Regions from separate parts of the Clostridium tanneri genome, predicted to be linked through region 2. Evidence: predicted binding sites of a transcription regulator. Region 2 holds the regulator's gene; the other holds the start of a gene.

Region 1 (8,704 bases), on a different contig from region 2:
GAATACTGCTAAGAGTAACTTCTTCTTTTTCTACAGTAACTGTTAAAGGGTCCTTCATATATCTATAAGCTAATTTTTTAACCTCTGAATTCATAGTGGCAGAGAAACATAGTGTCTGACGCTTTTTGTTAGTCTCTTTTATAATAGCTTCTACTTCGTTTTTAAAACCCATTAATAGCATTTGATCTGCTTCATCTAGCACTAAGGTTTTTAATTTAGTAAGATCTACTGTCTTTCTGTCCAGATGATCTAAAAGTCTACCAGGAGTGGCGATAATTAGGTGAATGCTCCCACTTAGTTTTTTTAGCTGGGAACCTATATCCTTACCACCATAGGCTGCTAATATATTTATATCTTTAGCCTCCTTAAGTTTCATAGCTTGTTCTGTTATTTGAATAGCTAACTCCCTTGTTGGAGATACAATCAATGCTTGAACTGAGTTTACTTTAGGTGATATATTTTCAAAAATAGGAATCAAAAAGGCAAGGGTTTTCCCTGTACCAGTTTGTGCCTCTGCTATAACATCTCTTCCTTCTTTAATAGGGATGATACTGTCCTGTTGAACTGCTGTTGGTGTAGTAATACCTGTGTGCTTTAGTACGTTTATAATATCTGCACTTATTCCTAATTCGTTAAAATTCATTTTTTCATACCTTTCATCGTTAATTTATATTTACTTCAACTAAGTAACTTGGCTGTAATTTAATGCTAATAGTTTTATAGTATGGAGGTTCTTATAAGCCATTAACAGTATTATTATACATTAGAGAGGCAAATATTAATATAGAGGATTAGTAAAAGCTATCAATTTATGAATATTTACATAAGCATTTGAAAATAATAACATCATATTGTAGATTATGAATTTTAATATAGAATAAATTTGCATTGCAAGTTTATAGGTATAGTGATACAATATCTTTAATGGTAAAGATAAAGTCTAAAACATCTTAATGAATACTATAAAATAAATTAATGGTGGTGAAGATTATGTTAGCTTGTAATGAAAAAGGTTCTACATTTGGAATGGATTCTAATATGTATAAAAACATTAAAGGTGAACATAGTATTGCTGCTGTGAGCTGTGTAGTTTTTGGAAGGATTAATATAGAATTAAATATAATTTTAGTTAATAACACCTAGAAAGTAGATTGTACTTTCTAGGTGTTTTCTTTTTAAAAATTTTGTTGTGAAGCTAATAAATTATATGAAATTACAAGGAGGATTTAACTTATGAATCAAGGTGAAATTATAATTAAGGGAATACCTGTAAAGGCAAATAGATTGGACAGTGGAGATGTTAATTTACTATTTAAAATAGGTACCTATGATGAAAAGGAATCCGTTTGCAGAGTAATTGTTAAAAAGGATTATTGGAAAAATGCATCAACGGGTATGAAGGATGTAAACTACTTTGTCATTAAAGGCAAATTGAAGGCTTGCGTAAATAGCAAAGGCGTTCCCTTTATAGCTGTAGAGGCATCGTCGATAAAAATATTTAATTTACCAAAGGATAAGGATGGAGAGATAGATTTAAATTATGAATTACCAACGGGAACAGATGAGATAATAGATATCTCAAGGATAGTAAATGATAACGAGGACTTATCTGTAAAACGTGCAAAAAACAAGGCAATAAGCTATATGAAAAATAATAACAAGTTTAATAAGCCAATTACAGTAAGAAAAGAAACTATGGTTATGGTATCAGGTCAGGATCAATATGCAGCAGCGAAGGAGTTAGGAATAAGTAATGTTCCTGTTACCTATGTAGATTAGTAGAAAAAACCACTTGATTTATATAATAAAGAGTGATATAATATAAAAATCGCTTAAGCAAATCGTAATTAATTTTAACACAATTATATTTCAGTTAGTACTTATTAAAAAATAGTATTATAATATCGAAATTTTATTTGTGGATTATTACAAAGAGTTTAAGAAAAATAAAATTTCGGAGGTACAGTCATGAAAGGTACAGTTAAATGGTTTAATTCAGAAAAAGGATTTGGATTTATTACAGGAGAAGATGGAAAAGACATTTTCGCACACTTTTCTCAAATAAATTCTGATGGATTTAAAACACTTGTAGAAGGTCAAGAAGTTTCTTACGACGTAGTTGAAGGACCAAAAGGACCTCAAGCAGAAAATATTACAGTTATCTAATTAGTGAATATTTTACCCCTTAAATAATATGATTATTTAAGGGGTTTTTAATTGTTTAGTAATATAATAATGCAGCTATGCCTCCTGTAGAAGATAGTGCCATAACAGAGATTTATTGAATATAATGATGTTATAGTGCAGCAAGGAGGCTTTATTATGTACAAGATTAACGATAACTATTTGAAGTTGCCAGAAGGCTATATTTTTTCAACAATAGCAAAGCAAGTAGCTAGCTTTAAGGAGAAAAATCCTGATAAGAAAGTTATTCACCTGGGAATTGGTGATATTACTCAGCCCTTAGCACAAAACATCATTAATACATTACATGAAGCCGTTGATGAAATGTCACATATAGAAACTTTCAAAGGATATGGACCGGAATTTGGTTATGAGTTTTTACGTGATGCCATCGTAAAGGGGGATTACAAATCTCGAGGAATTGATATTTCAGTAGAGGAGATATTCGTAAGCGACGGCATAAATTCTGATGCAGGTAATATTCAGGAAATATTTAGTGTAGATAATAAAATTGCTGTTTGTGACCCTGTGTATCCTGTATATATAGATACAAATGCAATGGCTGGAAGAACGGGAAACTACAATAGAATTACAAAAAGATGGAGCGACGTTATCTATTTGCCATGTACTCCAGATAATGATTTTGTGCCAGAGCTTCCAAAAGAAAGACCAGACATTATTTATCTTTGTTTGCCTAATAATCCAACAGGCTCAACGCTTACAAAGGAACAGCTGCAACTTTGGGTTGATTATGCTAATAGAATAGAGGCTGTTATTATATATGATGCAGCCTATGAGGCGTATATTTCTGAAGATAATATACCTCATTCTATTTATGAATGTGAAGGTTCCAAAAACTGTGCTATTGAGCTGAAGAGTTTTTCAAAAAGTGCTGGTTTTACAGGTGTAAGGCTTGGCTATACAGTTGTTCCGAAGGCTTTAAAATGTGGTAGTGTTTCACTGAATGCACTTTGGGCTAGACGGCATGGAACAAAATACAATGGTGCGCCATATATTATTCAAAGAGCTGGAGCGGCAGTTTACTCTAAAGAGGGAAGAGAAGAGATAAAAAAGCAAGTGAATTATTATATGAATAATGCAAGGTTAATTCTTAAAGGATTAAAGTTAGCAGGTTATTCTGCCTATGGTGGTGTAAACGCACCTTATATTTGGTGGAAAATACCAAAAAACATAACCTCCTGGGAGTTTTTCTACTACCTATTAGAAAATGCCAATATTGTAGGTACACCAGGAATTGGATTTGGTCCACAGGGAGAAGGATATTTCCGCCTTACTGCCTTCGGTACTTATGAAAATACCTTAGATGCCATGGAAAGAATCAAGAAACTTTAAAAGAATACAGTTCCAAAGGTCAATACTTAATAAAACTTGAGCATTGGCCTTAAATTTTCTATGAAAAAATGTTAAGAAGCTTTTTAGATTATAGCAAAAAATTACACCTATTTATGATAAAATATAATAATTATAAAGTATAAGAAAAAAGAGGGGATAATATGATATTTTATTTTTCTGGAACGGGGAATTCACTGCAAGTAGCCAAAAGCATTGCGGAAGATAACGATGATAGGCTAATATCTATAGCAGCAGAAATGAACAAAAAAGATGCTGACTTCAACTATACTCTAAAGGATAATGAAGTTATAGGCTTTGTATATCCAGTGTACGCTTGGGCACCACCGAAGATGGTTATTGAGCTTATTGAAAAACTAAAATTTAATAATTATAAAGATAACTATATTTTTTCTGTAGCAACCTGTGGGGCAAATATAGGAAACACTATGAAGGTTTTAGGTGATGCCTTAGAGAAAAAGAATTTAAATTTAAATAGTGGCTTTTCTATTGAAATGCCTAACAACTACATTATCATGGGTAATGTTGACTCAAAGGAAATAGAGAAGAAAAAGCTTTTAGCTGCAGAAGAAAGCTTAAAAAACATAAACAAAGTTATAAAGGAAAGAAAGAAGAATGTCTTTCAAATTACTAAGGGAGCTATGCCAGGTCTTTTAACCGGTGTTATCAATCCTCTATTTGCTAAAGGTGCTGCTAATACTAAAAAGTTTTATGCAAAGGATAATTGCACAGGCTGTGGTATTTGCGAAAGTGTATGTAACTGCAAAACTATAAAGGTAGAGGGAAAACCTAAATGGGGAAAAGTCTGTACTCAATGCCTAGCCTGTATTCACCTTTGTCCAGTTGGAGCTATTCAATATGGTAAAGGTACAGAGAGTAAGGGGAGATACAAAAATCCTAATATTACTGTAGAGGAAATGAAGGTAAATAGTTAATGGGATTGTAATTAAGTATATTTAATATACTGTATGGAGAACCAATGCTTAATAAGACTAAGCATTGGTTTACTGTTTCTGAATATAATAGACATAAAATCAAAATAAAAATGCACTTTGACTTTCTTTGACCTTTGTATTATTATTTAATTATAGATTAAAAATAATAGCAGGAGAGGAGAAGCTGAATATGAACATAGAAAAAATGACTATAAGAGTACAACAAAGTTTAAATGATGCCCAACTAACAGCGGTTAAGTATAACCATCAACAGGTAGATGTAATTCATCTGTTTTCAGCTTTAGTAAACCAAGAGGATGGGTTAGTACCTAACATATTTGAGAAGATAGGTGTGAATATCAAGGCTTTAAAGGAAGATATACACCTTCAGTTAGATAAGATGCCTAAAGTTTTAGGAGAAGGAGCGCAAAACTCAGCGGTTTATGCAACTAGAAGAATAGAAGAGGTTTTAGTTAAGGCAGATTCTATAGCTGAAAAGTTTAAGGATTCCTACATTAGTGTAGAACATGTTATGCTAGCTATTATGGATATAGATGATAAAGGGTTGGTAGGAAGCCTATTAGCTAAATTTGATATAAAAAAATCAGAGTTTATGAAGGTGTTATCTCAAGTAAGGGGTAGTCAAAGGGTGGATACTCAAGATCCTGAAGGAACCTATGATGCATTAGCTAAGTATGGAACAAACTTAGTAGAATTAGCTAAAAAGCATAAGTTAGATCCTGTTATAGGAAGGGATGAAGAAATAAGAAGAACTGTTAGAATTCTTTCAAGAAGAACTAAAAATAATCCAGTATTAATCGGAGAGCCAGGTGTAGGTAAAACTGCTATAGTAGAAGGTCTAGCAGAAAGAATTGTAAGAGGAGATGTTCCTGAAGGGTTAAAGGATAAGATAATATTCTCCTTAGATATGGGAGCTTTAATTGCTGGAGCTAAATACAGAGGGGAATTCGAAGAAAGATTGAAGGCTGTACTTAAGGAAGTGCAAGGCTCTAATGGAAGAATAATATTATTTATAGATGAAATTCACACCATAGTAGGAGCTGGTAAAACAGAAGGAGCTATGGATGCTGGTAATCTTATTAAGCCACTACTTGCCAGAGGAGAGCTTCATTGTATAGGTGCAACTACCTTTGATGAATATAGACAGTATATTGAAAAGGATAAGGCCTTAGAGAGAAGATTTCAGAAGGTAACTGTAGATGAACCTACTGTGGAAGATACTATTTCTATACTTAGAGGGTTGAAGGAAAGATTTGAAATTCATCATGGTATTAGAATTCATGATTCTGCTATTGTGGCAGCTTCAAAGCTATCACATAGATATATTCAAGGAAGATTTCTGCCAGATAAGGCTATTGACTTAATTGATGAAGCTGGTGCTATGATAAGAAGCGAAATAGATTCTCTTCCAACAGAATTAGATATGGTTAGAAGAAAACTCTTTCAATTAGAAACGGAAAAAGAGGCTTTATCAAAGGAAAATGATGAGGCATCAAAATCAAGGCTAGAAGTGTTAGACAAAGAGCTTGCAGAACTTAAGGAAAAAAATGATGAAATGACAGCTAAATATGATAAAGAGAAGGGACATATACTCCAAATAAGAAATCTAAAGGCGCAATTAGATGAGGCAAGAGGAAACATTGAAAAATACGAAAGAGAATATGACTTAAATAAAGTAGCAGAATTGAGATATGGTCTTATTCCTAAGCTTGAGGCTGAAATAAAGAAAAAAGAAGAGGAAATGAAGGAAAATTATGAAGGTGCTCTACTAAAAGAAGAGGTAACGGAAAATGAGATATCTGAAATAGTAGCTAAATGGACTGGAATTCCTATGTCTAAATTAGTAGAAGGAGAACGGGAAAAACTGTTAAACCTTGAAGAAGATTTACAAAAGAGGGTTATAGGTCAAGAAGAGGCAACAAGAAGTGTGTCTAATGCAGTTATAAGGGCGAGAGCTGGTATGAAGGATGAAAGAAGACCAATAGGTTCCTTTATATTCCTAGGACCAACAGGAGTAGGTAAAACAGAACTTGCAAAGACCTTAGCCAGAAATCTTTTTGATAGTGAGGAAAATATTATTAGAATAGATATGTCTGAGTATATGGAAAAGTATTCAGTATCAAGACTTATAGGAGCGCCTCCAGGATATGTAGGCTATGAAGAAGGAGGACAGCTAACAGAAGCTGTTAGAAGAAAACCCTATTCAGTAATCTTATTTGATGAAATAGAAAAAGCCCACGAGGATGTCTTTAATGTATTTCTTCAAATCTTAGATGATGGAAGGCTTACAGACAATAAAGGAAAAACTATTGATTTTAAGAACACAATAATAATAATGACTTCTAATATAGGAAGCAGTTATCTTCTTGAAAATAAAAGTGAAAATTCTATTGATGAAAATATTAGGAATGCAGTAATGAAGGAAATGAAGGGAAGATTTAAACCTGAATTTTTAAATAGATTAGATGATATTATATTATTTAGACCACTAAACAATGAAGGTATTAAGAAAATAATAGATATATTCCTTCAAGATGTAAGAAAGAGACTTAAGGACAGAAATATCACTATGAAGGTTACCGAAGAGGCTAAGGAGCTTTTAGCGGAGGAAGGTTATGATCCAGTTTATGGAGCTAGACCACTAAGAAGATATATTGAAAATACTCTGGAAACTAATATAGCTAGAAAAATAATAGCCGGTGAAGTTTACGATGGCTCTACTATAGTTGTAGATGGTAAGGATGATAATATTGTAATTATAGTTGAATAGCATACTCAAAAGCCAATGCTTAATTTAATTAGGCATTGGCTTTTATCTTTACAAAGTTATATTCTAAGAGTATAATTAAGTTTTGTGCAGAATTATAACAATTTTATCATGATTAATTATTTTACACAATAATCTTATCACAACATTAATGGTAATGTCAAGATTTTATTTTAAAATTATAGGAGAGTGATTAAATGAATAATTTTGATGAGAGCCAAAAAGAAGAATTAGATTATCTTGAAAAAACTTTATCTATTATTAAAAAAGAAATTAAAAAGGAAGAGGAAGCTTTAAATTTAAAACTAGGTAATGTTATATCTTCAAGAAGAGAGATGTGGGAGAATACTTCTCACGGTTCAGAGGACTTTGACAAAATACCAGAGATGATAGCATATTTAAATGAAGCTGATACAAAAACAAGAGATTATATAGGAACAGAAAAAAGAATTGACAGATATAATAGGCTGATTAAAGTTCCCTACTTTGGAAGGTTTGATTTTTCGGAAGAAGGCTTTGGGGATAGGGAGAAAATTTATATTGGTCTATGTAACCTAATGGATTCGGAAAAGGAGGATATCTATGTATACGACTGGCGAGCTCCTATATCCAGCATATTTTATAGAAATGAATTAGGAAAGGCTTTCTATAAGTCTCCAGTAGGTATTGTCAATGGAGAGGTTTTGCTAAAAAGGCAGTATAAAATTGAAGATTCTAAGCTTAAGTATTTTTTCGACAGCAGTATAAAAATAAATGATGAAATACTTCAGGAGATATTAGGCAGAAACTCTTCTCCTAAAATGAAAAGTATAGTTGAAACTATTCAAAAGGAGCAGGATATTATCATAAGAAATACTGAAAGTGACCTTTTGATTGTGCAAGGCGCAGCAGGAAGCGGAAAAACCTCTATTGCACTGCATAGAATAGCCTTTTTGCTTTATGAAGGCTTAAACTCAAAGTTAAGTGCAAATAATGTTATGATAATTTCTCCTAATTCAATATTTAGTAAATATATATCTGACGTACTGCCGGAGTTAGGAGAAGAAAATGTAGAACAGCTAACCTTTGATGATTTTGTTCAAGGTGAGAAAAGACAAAATCAGATGGAAAGACTCATGGAGCTGCAGGGAAGCGAAGAGTTTGTTATTAAACTTGAAAGTATAAAATTTAAGGGTTCCAGTGAATTTGTAGAAATAATTGATAGGGTGATTAAATACTATGAGAGAAAATTAATTCCCTTTAAAGACGTTTACTATAACGGGAAAATAATTGAAACAGCACAACAGTTAAAAGATGTATTTCTTAATAATAAGATTAATATGCCAGCAGCCAAAAGGCTAAAGAGACTAGAAAACATGATACTCAATAAGATTCATCCTCTAAGAAAGAAAAGACTTGAAGCCATTGAAAAGGTTGTGGAAAGAAC
Region 2 (8,704 bases):
CCTTATTTCTAAAAGGTATTATTATATTTTTAAATCCCATTTTTTCTGCTTCATTTACAAGCCTATCACAAAAAGCTACAGGTCTTACCTCTCCAGTAAGTCCAATTTCCCCAACTACCAATAGTTTTTCTAAACTTATCTCTTTAGATTTTATACTAGAAACAAGTGCTAAAGCAACCCCTAAGTCCCCAAAAGTCCCTCCAATATTAAGCCCACCTACTACATTTACGTATACATCACAATTATAAAAAGGAACTCTTAACTTTTTTTCCAACACTGCTAAAATTAGATTTAGCCTTGAACTCTCTACTCCAATAGTAGTACGCCTTGGTATAACAGCCTTAGTTTCACTAACTAGGGCTTGTATTTCCACTAAAATTGGTCTAGTTCCTTCCATTATTCCTATAACTAAAGACCCCTCTTTTTGAAATCCTGCCTCCTCTAAAAAAACAGCGGATGGGTTTGGTACTTCCTCCAATCCACTCTCCCTCATCTCAAAAACACCAATCTCACTTGTTGTACCAAAACGATTTTTTATAGTTCTTAGAACTCTAAATTCTTCAGTTCTTTCACCTTCAAAGGATAGTACAGTATCCACCATGTGCTCAAGTACCCTAGGCCCCGCAAGTTCACCCTGCTTAGTAACATGTGCTACTATAAAGAATGATACATTTTTACTTTTCCCCATACGCATAATATCGTTAGCACTTTCACGAACTTGAGACACACTTCCTGGTGCCGAAGAGATAGATTGTTTGAAAAGTGTTTGTATAGAGTCAATTATTACAAATACCGGTTGAATATTTTCAATATGTTCTTCTATTTTGTCCAGATTAGTCTCGGAAACTATATACAAGTTTTCAGATATAACCTCTAACCTATCTCCTCTCATTTTTATTTGTTCTTCTGATTCTTCTCCAGAAATATATAATATCTTTCCATATCTTTTAGCAATATTATTAGCAGTTTGCAGAAGCAACGTTGATTTTCCTATACCTGGCGCTCCAGATATTAGCGTAAGTGATCCCTTTACTATTCCTCCTCCCAATACTCTATTTAACTCAATTATTCCTGTATCAAATCTATCATATTCACTAGATTTTATATTTACTATACTTTTCGGTTCACTATTTGAACTTATAGATATTCTTGATGAACTACTTTCAACTTTCACTTCTTCAACTAAACTATTCCATGTATTACAGCTGGGACATTTTCCAAGCCACTTTAACGATTCATATCCACACTCTTGACATACAAAAGTGGTTTTATTCTTCGCCATTAAAACCACCTCCCTCTATACAAAATATAATTATACAGTATTATAGTAATATGGTGTTAATAATAATTAAAAATTTTTAAAAATAAAACAATGTATAAACATATAGAATTTATACATTGCTTTATGAAAATAAATAATTTCATTCTAATGAGTCTTATTAAATACCAGCTCATTATTCTCTACACTGACTGTTACTTTATTCCCCTTCTTAACATTTCCTCTTAACATTTCCTCTGAGAGTTTATCTTCTACTACCTTTGTAATCGCTCTTCTTAAAGGTCTTGCACCATAGGTTATATCATAGCCTTCCTTGGCAAGCAATTCTTCTGCTTCATCGGTAAATTCAATTTCTATATTCTGATCTTTTAACCTCTCTGACACAGAACCTAACATTAATCTAACTATATGTCTCAAGTCCTCTTGTTGAAGCTGGTGGAATACAATTATATCATCTATTCTATTTAAAAATTCTGGTCTAAATGAACGCTTTAACTCATCCATTACATTGTCCTTCATTTTTTCATATTCATTCTGCTTTTCATCATCGCTGTCTAAAGCAAAGCCCATAGACTTTTGCTTTCTAATAGTGGAAGCACCTACATTAGACGTCATTATTATTATAGTGTTTCTAAAGTCTACAGTTTTACCTTTACCGTCAGTAAGTCTTCCATCTTCAAGAATTTGAAGTAAAATATTAAAAACCTCTGGATGTGCTTTTTCTATTTCATCAAACAGTACAACAGAATAAGGATTTCTTCTAACTTTTTCTGTTAGCTGTCCTCCCTCATCATACCCTACATATCCTGGAGGTGAACCTATGAGTCTTGATACTGTGTGTTTTTCCATGTACTCTGACATATCAATTCTTATCATATTACTTTCGTCACCAAACATTGCTTCAGCTAATGCCTTCGATAACTCAGTCTTTCCTACACCTGTTGGTCCTAGGAATATAAATGAACCGATTGGTCTTTTAGGATCCTTAAGTCCTACCCTTGCTCTCCTTACAGCTCGTGATATAGACTTTACAGCTTCGCCCTGTCCTATTACTCTTTTATGAAGTATTTCTTCAAGTTTCAATAATCTTTCAGATTCTTTTTCAGTTAGCTTTTCTATAGGTATATTAGTCCACTTTGATACAACTGCAGCTATCTGAGGTTCTGATACAGTAAGGGTTGAAACTTCCTTTTGAGTCTTCCAGTTATTTTTCAATCCCTCTAATCTATCCTTTATTTCTTTTTCTCTATCCCTTAGCCTTGCAGCCTTTTCGAAATCTTGAACTCTTATAGAATCTTCTTTTTCCTTAGTAATCTTTTCAAGTTCTCCTTCTAACTCCTTTAAATCTGGTGGAGTAGTTAAGCTCTCGATTCTAACCTTTGCAGCTGCCTCATCGATTAAGTCTATTGCTTTATCTGGAAGATGCCTGTCAGTTATATATCTATCAGATAAAACCACTGCAGCTTCAATGGCATCATCAGTAATTTTTACTCTATGATGAGCTTCATATTTATCTCTCAATCCTTTCAGTATAAGAACAGCTTCCTCTTTAGTAGGTTCTCCTACCATTATAGGTTGAAATCTTCTTTCTAGAGCTGCATCCTTTTCAATATGTTTCCTATACTCATCTACAGTAGTAGCTCCTATACACTGTATCTCTCCTCTTGCTAGGGCTGGTTTTAAAATATTTGAGGCATCTATAGCTCCTTCTGCAGCTCCAGCACCTATAAGAGTATGAATTTCATCTATAAATAAAATTACATTTCCAGCCTTTCGTAGCTCTTCCATAACCTTTTTTAATCTATCTTCAAATTCGCCTCTATACTTAGACCCCGCTATCATTGATGATAAATCTAATGTAACTACTCTTTTATCTTTTAGTAGTTCAGGTATGCTAGCAGAAACTATTTTTTGCGCAAGTCCCTCAGCTATAGCAGTCTTACCAACACCAGGATCTCCGATTAGACATGGATTATTTTTTGTTCTTCTTGATAGAATTTCAAGAACCCTTTGGGTTTCTTTATCTCTTCCTATAACTGGATCTAATTTTCCTTCCCTAGCCATTTCAGTCAAGTCCCTGCCAAATTGGTCTAAGGTAGGTGTTGGTTCTCCATTACCCTTATTGGTATCAACAGAATTTGTTGATTGTTCTCCTGATAATGCATCTACTAATTCTTTTCGGAGCTTATTAAAGTCTGCTCCTAAGTTGTTAAGAATAGTAAAAGCTACTCCCTCTGCTTCTCTAATTAGGGCCAATAGTATATGCTCAGGACTTATATAATTATGATTTAAAGTTCTTGCCTCAAGCAGGCTCATTTCTAAAAGTCTTTTTGTTCTTGGAGTGAGGGGAATTTCCTTTTTATAAAGTTCCATATCTCCCTTTCCCTCATATTCCTCTACTAAATTCCTTACATTTTCAACAGTAATAGTCATGCTATTTAACAATTTCTTAGCTATTCCATCTTCTCTTAAAACCCCAAGCAGAATATGCTCGGTTCCTACATATCCATGCTTAAGAGATTGTGCCTCCTCCTGAGCGTAAAAAAGAACTTTTTGTGCTCTTTCTGTAAATCTTCCAAACATCATAAATAATTCACCAACCTTACCTTATTATATTACTTTTCTACTAATCTTTCTCTAATCAATTTAGCTCTACTAAGATCTCTTTCTTTACTAGATAGCTTTTTATCATAGAGCTGCTGTATAACTGCATTTTGAGTATCTACTAAAAGATTGTTTAGCACTACTTTACTTACATCTTTAATTATTCCCATTTCTACACCTAATCTTACATCTGATAAAAGTTTTAAACATTCATCCGGATTTAAAAGCACCGCTGACTTTAATATTCCTAATGCTCTATAGATCCTATCCTCTGTTTCATATTTATATTTTCTTATAAGGTTTTCTCTTGATAGATTCTCCTCATTAATAATTTGACTTACAACTGCTTTCAAATTACTTATGATTTCTTCTTCACTTAATCCTAAAGTTATCTGATTGGATACCTGATAAATATTACCCCTTGCCTTTGAACCTTCTCCGTATAACCCTCGTACAGTCATACCAACTTGAGTAACTGCGTTTAACACTCCATTCATCTTGTTAGTTATAGTAAGGGATGGTAAATGAATCATTACCGATGCCCTAAGTCCTGTACCTATATTAGTAGGACAAGTTGTTAAGTATCCAAGATTCTCATCGAAGGCATAGTCTAATTTTTCTTCTAAAAGGTTATCTATCTTTCCGCATAAGTCTTGTACTTCCTCTAAATCCAGTCCTGATGTTATACCTTGAATTCTGATATGATCCTCTTCATTTATCATAATACTTACAGTTTCATTTTCATCTACAATAAATGCCGCTTTACTAGTATTATCTAAAAGATTCTTGCTTATAAGATGTTTGTCAAAAAACACTTCATTGTCAATAAAACCATTTTCCCATAAGCGAATAGTTTTAAACTTATCCTCTGTGTGAGAAGAAGTATAGAAAGCATTTTCTACATCCTTTATCAGTTTTTTTCCACCTTCTTCATCCATCTTGTGAGGAAATGGTATTTTATTTAAATTTCTTGCTAACCTTATTCTGCTACTTAATACTAAATCATCATTTCTTCCCTGTGACTTTATCCAATTTTCCATACTTAACCTCCTATTTTTCTTCCTCTTGCATTGACCTTATCTCATCTCTAATTTGTGCCGCTTTTTCATACTCTTCATTGGTTATTGCATTTTGGAGGTTTTCCTTTAACTCTATTAATTTTTTTCTCTTAATTATACTTTCTCCAGCCTTTCTAGGAAGTTTTCCTGTATGCTCCCAGTTTCCCTGTACTCTTCTAATAATAGGCTTTAAAGTTGATGCAAAGCTTTTGTAGCATTCACTACATCCTAATAACCCTGTCCTTTTAAACTCACTGTAAGTATTGCCACAATTACTACATGAGATATCAAAGGTATTTTCAGTTTGGTTATTAGGACCTATATAATCCATTATTCCACTCAATATATTTTGAAATGTAAAAGGTGATGATAAGTCTATTTGACTACTGAAATTAAATTCACCTTTTTCCTTTGCACATTTCTCGCATAAACTAAATTCATGCTTAGTACCATTCACTATTTTAGTTATGTGAACATTAGCATCATTTTTCTTGCAAACCTCGCACAACATTTTATCACTCCCATAAAATATAAAATAATATGTTTGAATTTAAATTGTCCGGTTTTAATGTAAATATTTTACATATAATATTATAACATAACTTTCAATTTGCTCAATAATTTAAGCTTTATTCAGGACTACCATTACAATAGACTTCAAAATATCAGCTCTTAATTTATTTCTATTCTCTAAGGAGCTACTTAATGTTCTATCGTTTATAGCTGCCTTTGAAATATTAAATTCACCTTCACTAATAATTCCCGATTCTAATAATCCTTCTATTAACTTGACGCCAGTACTATAGGTTATACTATCTCCAATCTTCTCATTTAAAATCTCAACTAAAGACTTATTTTTATAAAATTGAATCTGCTTTATTAAAATACATCCACCGCCGCCTCTTCTGCTTTCTATATAGTATCCCCTATCTACTGTAAATCTTGTTGTTAAAACATAGTTTATCTGTGATGGGGCACATTTAAAATAATTAGCTAATTCGTTTCTGACAATTTGAAGCTGGTTTCCATCACTATTTTTTAACATTTCCTTTATAAATTCTTCTATAACATCCGATAATCTTGTCATTATAATACTCCCTCGACTTTGACTTTCTTTGACCTTTACTTAATATTAATATTATTTTTTTATTTATTCAATCTTAATAATACTTGAAATATAAACATTTATGAGTAAAAGATAAAATTACATAGTTCTATCTCCTAATTTCAAATGTTTTTTATCAAATCGATAGTTACTTATTATTTTTTATCTACTAATAGCAGAGGTTTTAAACTTAATATATAAATTTAAAACCTCTTTATTTTTATATTTATCCATAATAAAAATGACTGCCTTATAATCTTGCTAAAGGCAGCTATTACTAAGTGTTAATATCCCTAGAAGCTTTAATAAAACACTTTTTAGTGTCGTAATCTTTATTTAAGTCAATCTTAAAGTTACTTTTTTCTAACATGTTACATATTATATTAATGCTCTCATTTTCTACATCCTCTATAGAGATCGTAAGATTATCAGTATTATTAACTATAGCTATATAATCATAAATACTACTATAATCAGCTAATTCTATTGTTCCAACTATATCCATACGGTATTCTGACATAAAATCTCTCCTTATTGAATTAATACAAAGACACTACTACATTATTTTCTCTTATATTTTATTAAAATATGCAAGATATTATTCCAATAAAAACCCAATAGCAATTAGCTATTGGGTTTTTAACCTTATACTTCCTCTTTAATTTTTAGTTTCTTAGCCTCTTCTATTATTTTATTTACTTCAGTAGAAGGAACTTCCTCGTATCTTTCAAAATTCATTGTAAAGTTTCCTCTTGCTTGGGTCATAGACCTTAAATCAGTAGCATACTTAAACATTTCAGACTGTGGTACTTCAGCTATTATCATTTGTTTATCTCCATAAGGCTCCATACCTAAAACCCTACCTCTTTTCTTATTTATATCACCAATTATATCTCCCATATAGTATTCAGGTACTGTTACCTCTACATGAACAATTGGTTCTAATAATATAGGCTGAGCTTCCATTAATCCCTTTTTATACGCTAAAGATGCAGCTATTTTAAAAGCCATTTCTGATGAATCTACAGGGTGATATGATCCATCATGAAGGGTTGCTTTTAATCTTATAACGGGGTATCCAGCTAATACTCCATGTTGTATACACTCTTTAAGTCCTTTCTCTACTGCTGGAATATACTGTCTAGGTACAACTCCTCCAACAACCTGATCTACAAACTGAAGATCATCTTCTCCATCATTTCTAGGTTCAAATTTTATCTTTACATCCCCATACTGACCATGTCCACCAGATTGTTTTTTATGTTTACCTTGTATATCTGACACCTTTTTAATAGTCTCTCTATAAGGTACCTTCGGTGTTTGAAGTATAACATCCGCTCCAAATTTACTTTTTAACTTACTTGCTATTACATCAAGATGAGTTTCTCCTAACCCTGAGACTATTGTTTCAGCATTTTCTACGTCTCTAGAAACCTTAAAGGTAGGATCTTCTTCTAACAATTTGTTTAATCCATTAGATATTTTATCTTCATCATTCTTAGACTTTGGCAACACAGCCATAGATATTACTGGATGAGGAAAATCTATTTTTTCAAAAATTACTGGATTTGATACATCACATAGTGTATCTCCTGTAGTGGTAAATTGAAGTTTAGCAACTGCTCCTATATCGCCGGCAATAATTTCAGCTGTAGGAATCTGCTGTTTTCCTCTTAAGAAATACATAGTTCCTATTTTTTCATTCTTGTCTTTGTTTGCATTATAAACAGATGAATCTGACTTAATCTTTCCTGTTACAACCTTGAACATTGATAGTTTTCCTACAAAAGGATCCGCTATTGTTTTAAATACAAAAGCAGAGAAAGGTAGCTTTTCATCAATTTTAATATTTGTTTCTAAATCGCCTTTTAAGTCTTTAGCTTTAAGTAATTCTGAATCTTCAGGTGATGGAAAACACTCGATTATGTCTTCAAGTAATGTTTCAATTCCAACGCCATTTAATGCTGAGCCACACATAACAGGCGTTATTTCGCCTCTAGCACACCCATTTATCAATCCATTATATATCTCTTCATCAGTTAATGTACCGTCACTGAAATATTTATCTAGTAAAGCTTCATCTGTTTCAGCTACAGCCTCAATAATCATATTTTTACATTCATCAACTTTATCTATAAGCTCTTCTGGTATATCTGCTTCCTTCATACTGTTGCTTTTAGCATCAAAAATTCTAGCTTTTCTTGAAATTACATTTATAACACCTTTGAAATTTTCTTCAGTGCCTATAGGATATTGTACTGGAACTACTGATATACCAAAGCTATCTTTTAATCCTGTCAAAACCTTGTCAAAGCTGGAATTTTCTCTGTCTAATTTGTTAATGTAGAGTGATCTTGGTAGTTTATATTTATTTACGTATTCCCAGGACTTTTCTGTCCCTACTTGTATACCAGATACTCCAGAAACAACTATCATTGCTATATCTGAAGCTCTTAAACCTTCAAAAACCTCTCCAACAAAATCAAAATATCCAGGCATATCAACTAAATTTATTTTAACATTTTCCCATTCACATGGAGTTATAGCAGTTGATATAGATATTCTTCTTCTCTTTTCCTCAGAATCATAATCACTAACTGTGTTTCCTTCTTCGACTTTTCCAAACCTATCTGTAGTTTTGGTATAATAAAGTATTGC

The links. Region 2 encodes CtsR, which represses protease genes until heat stress. Its sites were predicted from a motif close to AAGGTCAANNAAGGTCAAAT; they were not measured.
Region 1: clpB (ATP-dependent chaperone ClpB) is a predicted target of CtsR. The motif match lies at 4,606-4,625, and genes of this name have one in related genera.

What each region holds. Positions count from the first base shown of each region.
Region 1 covers NZ_JARUJP010000010.1:112,877-121,580, forward strand. Annotated here, with positions in the region: gene P8V03_RS10380 (DEAD/DEAH box helicase) at 1-643, opposite strand, end outside; gene P8V03_RS10385 (hypothetical protein) at 991-1,143, shown strand; gene P8V03_RS10390 (ParB N-terminal domain-containing protein) at 1,234-1,779, shown strand; gene P8V03_RS10395 (cold-shock protein) at 1,969-2,166, shown strand; gene P8V03_RS10400 (LL-diaminopimelate aminotransferase) at 2,323-3,537, shown strand; gene P8V03_RS10405 (EFR1 family ferrodoxin) at 3,699-4,490, shown strand; gene clpB (ATP-dependent chaperone ClpB) at 4,681-7,281, shown strand; gene P8V03_RS10415 (HelD family protein) at 7,476-8,704, shown strand, end outside.
Region 2 covers NZ_JARUJP010000002.1:232,985-241,688, forward strand. Annotated here, with positions in the region: gene radA (DNA repair protein RadA) at 1-1,282, opposite strand, end outside; gene P8V03_RS03440 (ATP-dependent Clp protease ATP-binding subunit) at 1,427-3,865, opposite strand; gene P8V03_RS03445 (protein arginine kinase) at 3,895-4,923, opposite strand; gene P8V03_RS03450 (UvrB/UvrC motif-containing protein) at 4,934-5,452, opposite strand; gene P8V03_RS03455 (CtsR family transcriptional regulator) at 5,564-6,028, opposite strand; gene P8V03_RS03460 (hypothetical protein) at 6,324-6,566, opposite strand; gene fusA (elongation factor G) at 6,692-8,704, opposite strand, start outside.